Regions from separate parts of the Bradyrhizobium sp. WBOS07 genome, predicted to be linked through region 1. Evidence: predicted binding sites of a transcription regulator. Region 1 holds the regulator's gene; each other region holds the start of a gene.
What was found. Region 1 encodes LexA, which represses DNA repair genes until DNA is damaged. Its sites were predicted from a motif close to TGTTCNNNNTGTGTTCNG; they were not measured.

Region 2: ruvC (crossover junction endodeoxyribonuclease RuvC) is a predicted target of LexA. The motif match lies at 1,412-1,429, and genes of this name have one in related genera.
Region 3: DCM79_RS11150 (single-stranded DNA-binding protein) is a predicted target of LexA. The motif match lies at 1,038-1,055, and genes of this name have one in related genera.
Region 4: DCM79_RS28930 (putative DNA modification/repair radical SAM protein) is a predicted target of LexA. The motif match lies at 1,112-1,129, and genes of this name have one in related genera.

What each region holds. Positions count from the first base shown of each region.
Region 1 is NZ_CP029008.1:2,468,823-2,471,023, reverse strand. It holds gene DCM79_RS11655 (ComEC/Rec2 family competence protein) at 1-104, shown strand, start outside; gene DCM79_RS11650 (hypothetical protein) at 112-546, opposite strand; gene lexA (transcriptional repressor LexA) at 944-1,645, opposite strand; gene glp (gephyrin-like molybdotransferase Glp) at 1,821-2,201, opposite strand, start outside.
Region 2 is NZ_CP029008.1:5,112,303-5,114,503, reverse strand. It holds gene ruvA (Holliday junction branch migration protein RuvA) at 94-711, opposite strand; gene ruvC (crossover junction endodeoxyribonuclease RuvC) at 854-1,381, opposite strand; gene DCM79_RS24365 (YebC/PmpR family DNA-binding transcriptional regulator) at 1,593-2,201, opposite strand, start outside.
Region 3 is NZ_CP029008.1:2,365,360-2,367,560, reverse strand. It holds gene DCM79_RS11155 (outer membrane protein) at 1-762, opposite strand, end outside; gene DCM79_RS11150 (single-stranded DNA-binding protein) at 1,209-1,706, shown strand; gene gyrA (DNA gyrase subunit A) at 2,059-2,201, shown strand, end outside.
Region 4 is NZ_CP029008.1:6,097,712-6,099,912, reverse strand. It holds gene DCM79_RS28940 (DNA polymerase Y family protein) at 1-362, opposite strand, end outside; gene DCM79_RS28935 (ImuA family protein) at 259-1,047, opposite strand; gene DCM79_RS28930 (putative DNA modification/repair radical SAM protein) at 1,210-2,201, shown strand, end outside.

The sequences.
Region 1 (2,201 bases):
CAGCCGCCGGCGAGGGAGATTTCGAAGGAGCCCTCATGCCGAGGCCGGCTCCGCGCGTCCGCGACGCTACGCCGTCGGAGGCCGATCTTCAGGCCGAGGACTGAGCTTTCATCAGCCGATCGGCTGGCGCGTGACCGCCGCCCGATTGTCCGCGATGATCTCAGGCTTGTGCTCGCGCTCGCCGACCGGCTGCGTCACCGGCAGCTGCAGCACGGTTGCGCGCTGGCCTTCGACCAGCTGAGTCACCAGCACGTATTTGCCGTCAGGAAATTCGATCGCGTCGTGATGGCGATCGGGAATGTGTGGATCGATCTTGCCGAACTTGCCGACGCGGGAGTTGACGGTGCGCGTCCAGATCCAGCGGTTGTCGTAACGGACGTTGTCGGCAAAGGCGAGCTCCGTCCCCGGCAGCAGGCAGACCGCGACAGAGAGATCGGCTTCGGAGGCGAAGCCGCGCGTCGAGGTGCCGCGGAAGGTTGTCGTGACGATCGTCTCGCCGACTTCGGCGGGACGCGTCGCGACGGCATGCAGGCTGTAGTCACACATCGGGTGCTCCTCATGCGAAGATTGCGACCCGCGTCTCGTCGAGGCGCAGGCCTCAATCAGAGTGGAAGCCTGCAACGCTCTGCTTGGTTATGGGCAAATCTGCGGCTCGCGTCCGCAGCGCGCGATCACTTTATCTTTCCCGGATTCGATAGGAACAAACATCGCATCCTTGCATTTGGCCGGCGTATCGGCGCTGCCGGCACCACTCTGCGCAGGGCTATCGCATGTGGTTATGGTCACCAGCCGCCTCCACAGCGTCATGGCCGGGCTTGTCCCGGCCATCCACGCCTTCGACGCAGCACAATGAACGTGGATGCCCGGGACAAGCCCGGGCATGACGACCCCTGCAAAATTCAAATGCGATTGTCGAAGCGCGCCCGGCGCTTGATGTTGGGTATCAGTACTTCCGGTAAAGCCCGATCAGCTTGCCCTGAATCTTCACGCGGTTCGGCGGCAGGATGCGCACCTCATAAGCGGCATTGGCCGGCTCGAGTGCGATCGAGGCGCCGCGGCGGCGGAAGCGCTTGAGCGTGGCCTCCTCGTCGTCGATCAGCGCCACCACGATGTCGCCGGTATCGGCGCTCTCGTTGCGCTGGATCAGCGCCATGTCGCCGTCGAGGATGCCGGCTTCCACCATGGAATCGCCGCGCACTTCGAGCGCGTAGTGCTCGCCCGAGCCGAGCATGTCGGGCGGCACGCTGATGGTGTGGCTGCGGGTCTGCAACGCCTCGATCGGCGTGCCGGCCGCGATACGGCCCATCACGGGCACCGCAACGGGCCGCTCGCCCTCGTCCATGGACGGGCTGGAGCTGGCGCGGACCTTGCCGAGATTGCCCTCGATGACGCTCGGCGTGAAGCCGCGACGGGCGCCGGCGGCAGCCTGGAGCTCCGGCAGCTTGATCACTTCGATGGCGCGTGCGCGGTTGGGCAGGCGGCGGATGAAGCCGCGCTCCTCGAGCGCGGTGATCAGGCGGTGGATGCCCGACTTCGAGCGCAGGTCGAGCGCATCCTTCATCTCGTCGAAGGAGGGCGGCACACCGCTTTCCTTCAAACGTTCGCTGATGAACCTCAGAAGCTCGTATTGTTTGCGCGTTAACATCTCGACCAAAGTCCCCCGGTTGATGTCGTTCGATTCCGAGACGATGAGTTCAGCGATAAGCCGCTACATGCTCGAAACAAATCATGAACGGACACTATATGTTCGATACATGTTCCGCAACTGCTTAATTTACCGTGAACGGTGGCGAACTCGCGGAATGCGTGTGGCCGTGCACTCAGACGGGGAGACGCAGCACCTCGCAAGGGCTGCCGGCCTCGGCCTTCGGCGCGAACGGTGCGCGCACGAGAAGTACCTGTGCCGCAGCAAGATTCGCAAGCAGAGAGGAATCCTGATGGCTGACGGGAACGGCGACCTGCGCACCATCGTCGCGCAGTTCGAGGCGCGCGCGCAGATAATCCTCGCGCTGGTCGTTGGCGCCGAGATCCTTGCCCAGCACGGCGCGCTCGCGGCGATGATGAATCACTGAACGGCCCGACAAGGCGCGAATCAACGGCACCATGAACAGGAACGCGCACACGTAGGACGACACGGGATTGCCGGGCAGGCCGATCACGCGCATCGCGCCGAGCCGTCCGTGCATCATCGGCTTGCCGGG
Region 2 (2,201 bases), 2.6 Mb from region 1:
AAGCGTGCCCACGTCTTTCGAGCGATCGGATGTCTGGTGGGCACGGCGCGAAGGGCGCCTTTGCCCACCCTACGGGACTGACCATTGTCGCGCTCACTTCGCCAATTCCTTCAGGCCGAGGCGGATGAGCTGCGCGGTCTCGGCGCCTTCACCGGCGCTGCGCGAGGCCGAAGCGATCGCCGCCGCCGCTTGCGGCTGGCCGTAGCCGAGATTGACCAGTGCGGAGATCGCATCCGCTACGGGCCGCGGCGCGCGCTGGTCGTCGACGGCACCGGCGAGATGCACCACGGCCGGGTCGACATTGGCGAAGGCCGGCGCCTTGTCCTTCAGTTCGGTGACGATGCGCTCGGCGACCTTGGGGCCGACGCCGGGCGTGCGCGCCACCGCAGCCTTGTCACGCAGCGCAATCGCATTGGCGAGATCGGCCGGCGACAGCGTGCCGAGCACGGCCAGTGCGACCTTGGCGCCGACGCCCTGCACGGTCTGGAGCAGGCGAAACCACTCGCGCTCCTGGTCGGTGCGGAAACCGAACAGCTTGATCTGGTCCTCGCGGACATAGGTCTCGATCGACAACACGGCGGCCTCGCCCGGCGATGGCAGATGCTGCAGCGTGCGCGAGGAGCAGTGCACCTGATAGCCGACGCCGCCGACGTCGAGGATGACGAAATCCTCGCCGTAGGAATCGATCAGGCCCTTGAGCTTGCCGATCATATCGATTCCTCGACTGCGGCCGGCACTTCTCTCTCGTCATGGCCCGGCTCGTCCCGGCCATCCACGGCCTTGGCCTCAGCGAGAAAGATCGTGGATGCCCGGGACAAGCCCGGGCATGACGGCGGCGACATATAGCGAGCGATCATATCCCGACGACCTTCAGCCGGAGCGCTGCGCTCTGGCGGTGATGGGCGTGGGTGATGGCGATGGCAAGCGCGTCGGCGGCGTCGGCTGAGGGCGGCGCGGCCTTCGGCAACAGAATCTTCAGCATCATCGCGATCTGGGCCTTCTCGGCATGACCGGCGCCGACCACGGTCTTCTTGACCTGGTTCGGCGCATATTCGGCGACCGGGATGCCGAACATTGCGGGCGCCAGCATGGCGACGCCACGGGCCTGGCCGAGCTTCAGCGTGGCAACGCCGTCCTTGTTGACGAAGGTCTGCTCGACCGCCGCTTCCATCGGCTGGTGGCTGGAGAGAACGGCCGCGAGCCCTTCATGGATCGCGAGCAGGCGGCTCGACAGCGGCAAATCGTCCGGCGGCTCCACCGAGCCGCAGGCGACGTAGATCAGCCGGTTGCCCTCGGCCTCGATCACGCCCCAGCCGGTGCGGCGCAGGCCGGGGTCGATGCCGATGATGCGGACGGGGCCACGAATCGGGAGCGCAGTCATGGGCCAGTGATAGCGGCTGGCCGCCGGAAGCGAAACAGAAACAGAACAGAAGTAACAGGGGAAAGCCGGTCTCGTGCCCCGGGCGTAGCGCGGCACGGAGTGCTGCGCTGCTGAACCGGGGCCGAGCAGGCGTCCGGACTCCGAGAACGATGGGTCCCGGCTCTGCGCAGCAGCGTTTCACGCTGCAGCGCGTCCGGGACACGGGAGTACCCTACCCGCCCATCTTCGCCATCAGCGCGTCCGACACCTCGAAATTGGCGTAGACGTTCTGAACGTCGTCGTGCTCGTTGAGCAGATCCATCAGCTTGAGCAGCTTCTCGCCGGTCTCGTCGTCGACCGCCACGGTGTTCTGCGGCTTCCAGATCAGCGCGGCCTTGCGCGGCTCGCCGAACTTGGCTTCCAGCGCCTTGGCGACGTCGCGATAGCCTTCGGTCGAGGCGTAGATCTCGTGGCCGCCCTCACCCGAGACGACGTCGTCGGCGCCGGCCTCGATCGCGGCATCCAGCACGGCGTCGTCGGAGGCGACGCTGCGGTCGTATTCGATGACGCCGGTGCGATCGAACATGAAGGAGACCGAGCCGGTTTCGCCGAGATTGCCGCCGGATTTGGTGAAGAAGGAGCGGATGTCGGAGGCGGCGCGGTTGCGGTTGTCGGTCAGCGCTTCGACGATGACGGCGACGCCGCCGGGGCCGTACCCCTCGTAACGGATCTCGTCATAATTCTCGCCGTCGCTACCGAGCGCCTTCTTGATGGCGCGCTCGATATTGTCCTTCGGCATGTTCTCCTGCCGCGCCGCGATCACGGCGGCGCGCAGACGGGG
Region 3 (2,201 bases), 100 kb from region 1:
CGGCCCGCCCCAGCGGTAGTTCACCCGGATCAGGCCGATATCGACGTCCTGGCTGATACGATCGGAGCGTGTAACGGCGCCAAGCGGGGCCGCCAGCAGGTTGCCCGAGCCGGTGAAAGTCATCGTGCGGTTGCCGAGGAAGATGTGGTCGTACTCGAAGCCCACCGTCCAGTTCGGCGCAAATCCAAACTCGATTCCTGCGCCCACGACGCCGCCCCAACGGGTCTCGTTCGCCCGGTCAAACTCGAGGCCGGTGACGAGATCGTAGCTCCGATAGCGGTCGCTGACGACGGCGCCGCCGCCTTTCACGTAGAGCAGCACGTTATTCCAGGCGTAGCCGACCTGGCCGGTGATCAGACCGAAGGCGTCGATCTTCGAGCGATTGCGCAGGCCCGTGCCCACGAGCACCGTGCTGATGTTGTCGCCGGAGAAGTCGGCCCAGTTGCCCTGGCCTTCGAGGCCGAACACCCAATTGGTCGACTGCCAGCGATAACCGACCTGGCCGCCGACCGTGCCGCCGGTCGCGCTGTGACAGCCTTCGCCAACCAGGACGCCGGTCCCCGGGGTGACGAAATCCCAGCACTTACGGCTGCTGCCGCCGCCGCCGTTGATGCCGACGTAGAAGCCGCTCCAGTCGTAGATGGCGGCGACCATCGGCGCCGGGGCCTTGGTGTAGGGGCGCGCGGCGAGATCCGCCGCGCTGGCGGGAGCCGACAGGCTCAATGTCACTGCACCGATGGCACCAATCAGAATCTTGTTCATTGCAGTCTCCCCAGTGTTCGCCGCTTCTCGCAGTCCCCGAAGCAGCGGATCAGGCGCGACGCCCTTATCATTCAATTACAGGGCGATCGTAGTCCCAAGACGGCACCGAGTCCGTCTCTCAAATGCCACACTTGCCGGTGCCCAAAAGGGGCCGCAACTTGCTCAATGTTAAGCGGTTTTGCCTGTTTCCGGGAACCTCGCCCGGTTCCCGTGGCGGAACATTCCTCGGCGCCGGCGGGATGAATCCCAGGTTCTGTTTCGGTGCGCCGTAAGGAAAGAACAAATCTGGAACATAGCGAAGGTCGATGCTATATATGGGGATAACCTTGGGGGTGACGGGCTGAGCGGTGCCCGCAAGCGTATAGGGTCGCCTCAACAGGGCGCAGAGGAACGCGGGCAGCGCGCTCGGCCTTTGAAATCAGTGGCATTCGGAGTGGAGAGCGGCGATGGCGGGAAGCGTCAACAAGGTCATTCTGGTTGGAAATCTCGGCAAGGATCCTGAAATTCGCCGCACCCAGGACGGGCGGCCGATTGCGAATTTGAGCATCGCGACATCGGAAACCTGGCGCGACAAGAACACCGGCGAGCGCAAGGAAAAGACCGAGTGGCATCGCGTCGTGATCTTCTCGGAGCCGCTTTGCAAGATCGTCGAACAGTATCTGAAGAAGGGCGCCAAGGTTTACATCGAAGGTGCGCTGCAGACCCGCAAATACACCGATCAGAGTGGTGTCGAGAAGTATTCGACCGAGGTCGTGCTGCAGGGCTTCAACTCGACGCTGACGATGCTCGACGGCCGCGGTGGCGGCGGCGGAGGCGGCAGCTTCGGTGACGAGCCGGGCGGCGATTTCGGCTCTTCCGGCCCCGTCAGCAGCGCGCCGCGCCGTCCGGTTGCCGCCGGTGGCGGCAGCCGCAACAGCGACATGGACGACGATATCCCGTTCTGAGAACGGATCGGACGAGGCGGCGCTGGCGGGTCTCGGCGCGCCTTTGCACGTCGTGTCAGCAAACCTTACTAATTGACAGAAAGGGCTCGGGATTTCCGGGCCCGCTTCATGTTCGGGTTGAACTCGGCCCGCGCTCGGCAAAGCAGACGGATGGGCGCTCGCCGCGGGGGGGTCCGTGTTGGCAGGGGCGATTCTGGACGACCTGTTCCAGCTTGCTTCCAGGCGTGCCGTGCAACGCCGTAAGTCATTGGAAAAATAAGCGGAAAAAGCGCTTCCGAGCCGCCGCCAAGGGTGGTTATCAGGGGTGCGATGCGCTATATGATTCCCAGACAAAAACTCACCGGATTCCCCCTTGGCTGACGACGACAACAAGCCCGGCGACCAGCCGGCGCAACCCTCGGACATTCGCCCCGTCTCCATCTTCGAGGAGATGAAGAAGTCCTACCTCGACTACGCCATGAGCGTGATCGTGGCGCGGGCGCTGCCTGATGCCCG
Region 4 (2,201 bases), 3.1 Mb from region 1:
GTGATGTCGAGGAACAGCCCGTGCGGCGGATCGAGCGCCACCAGCGGCGTAAAGCGGTCGCACCAATCGGCGATATCGCTGAGCGTCTTCGCATCGGCCGCGACATCGGCGTCGAACACTTTCAAGTCCGGACACATCGCCCGTGCATTGGCCAAGGGTTGGCCGATGTACAGGCCGAGGCGCTCGGCGGTCTCGTCCAGCGCATGGATCACCAGCGCATTGTTGTCCTTGATGACGACGATGCTCGGATGCGTGGATTCACCCAGTCCGGCGCTGCCAAGGAACCGCTGAATCCGGTCGATGGGCAGGCGCGGCAACCACAGGCTGAGAATACGTCGACGGCTCACTGAACTGGCACTCATCACAATTCCATTCCATGATCCACCGGCCGCAGGGGCCATGACGATTGCGCAAGAGCTCGGCATCGAAGCGCGGCGCGCCCCAAACGCTCCACACAGGTCCCGGCGGCGAATGCGCCGCGCGCAGCATCCATCGCGTCTCCGCGGTGGAGGGCAGCGGCTGCGCGGCCATCCGCAGCATCAGGCCGGTGACGCCGGAGCCTTGCGCGGCCAAGGTCAGCTTGCGGCTCGCCACCAGATCGAACTGCCTGGTCTCGCCCCAGAGCTCGAGCACGACGGCGCCCAGCGCGTCGCAGGCAAGCGCATCGGCCGAGGTGCGAAGCGCGCTCTCGACATCGGCGGCGCGGACCATCACCACGCGGCGCGGATCGAGGCCGAGCTCTTTGAGCCCGCTCATCGACAGCGCGCCGGTTTCCATTTCCGAAAAGTCCTGCCGCACCCACAGCAGCGGCTTGCGTGCCGTCACGCGCCCCGCAAGTCCCATGACAAAACCCGTTGCGGCCACGCCCTGGCGCCCCTCGCAAAACACCTCGTGGATCGCCGCACGCGCGAGCCCGCCCTTCAGCGCGGCGTCGATCCCGCTGTGGCCGAGCGCCACCCGATCGTGCTGATGCACGATCTCCGCCGTCTCGATGCGCTCGATCTGGCCGCGCAAGATCGCAAGCGCGCTCATACGTGCGCCGCTCATGCTCGCCGCTCCTTCAGAAATTTGTGCCGTGGCCTTCAAAAGAAGAACCAGCGGCTGGCTCATTTGTTCATGATATGTTCTAATATAAAGCTAACGGCGCGCGGAGAGTCAATCGAATTGGTGCGCTTGCGGATTCATCAGCGGAATCAACGGGATTTAGACATGGACGTACAACGTAAGCTGGAGATCCTGGCCGATGCCGCCAAGTACGACGCGTCCTGCGCCTCCAGCGGCACCGAGAAGCGGGATTCCAGCGACGGCAAGGGCATGGGCTCGACCGCGCCCGGCATGGGCATCTGCCATTCCTATGCGCCGGATGGACGCTGCATCTCCCTGCTCAAAGTGCTGCTGACCAACGCCTGCAATTACGATTGTCTCTATTGCGTCAACCGCGCCTCCTCCAACGTGCCGCGCGCCCGCTTCACCATCGAGGAGGTGGTCAAACTGACGCTCGACTTCTACCGGCGCAACTACATCGAGGGCCTGTTTCTCTCCTCCGGCATCATCCGCAGCCCCGACTACACGATGGAGCAAGTGGTGAGTGTCGCGCGAAAGCTGCGCGAGGAGCATCACTTCCGCGGCTACATCCATCTGAAGACCATTCCCGAGGCCGACGATACGCTGATCGCGGAAGCCGGCAAATATGCCGACCGCCTCTCCATCAACATAGAGATGCCGCAGGAAACCAGCCTGCAGCAATTCGCGCCCGAGAAAGACGTGCGCGCGATCCGCCGCACCATGGGCCGGCTGCGGCTGAAGCTTGACGAGGCCGAGGAGAACCGCGCAACGAGAACGAAGGCTAAGCCGCAACGCTTCGCGCCGGCCGGCCAGAGCACCCAGATGATCGTCGGCGCCGACAGCGCCTCCGACCACACCATTCTCCACACCAGCTCCAATCTCTACGGCTCATACAAGTTGAGGCGGGTCTACTATTCCGCCTTCAGCCCGATCCCGGACGCCAGCCGCGCCTTGCCGCTGGTGCAGCCGCCCTTGCTGCGCGAGCACCGGCTCTACCAGGCCGACTGGCTGATGCGGTTCTACGGCTTCGATGTCGGCGAGATCGTCGACGACAGCGCGATGCTGCCGCTCGAGATCGATCCAAAGCTCGCCTGGGCGCTGCGTCACCGCGACCGCTTTCCGCTCGACGTCAACCG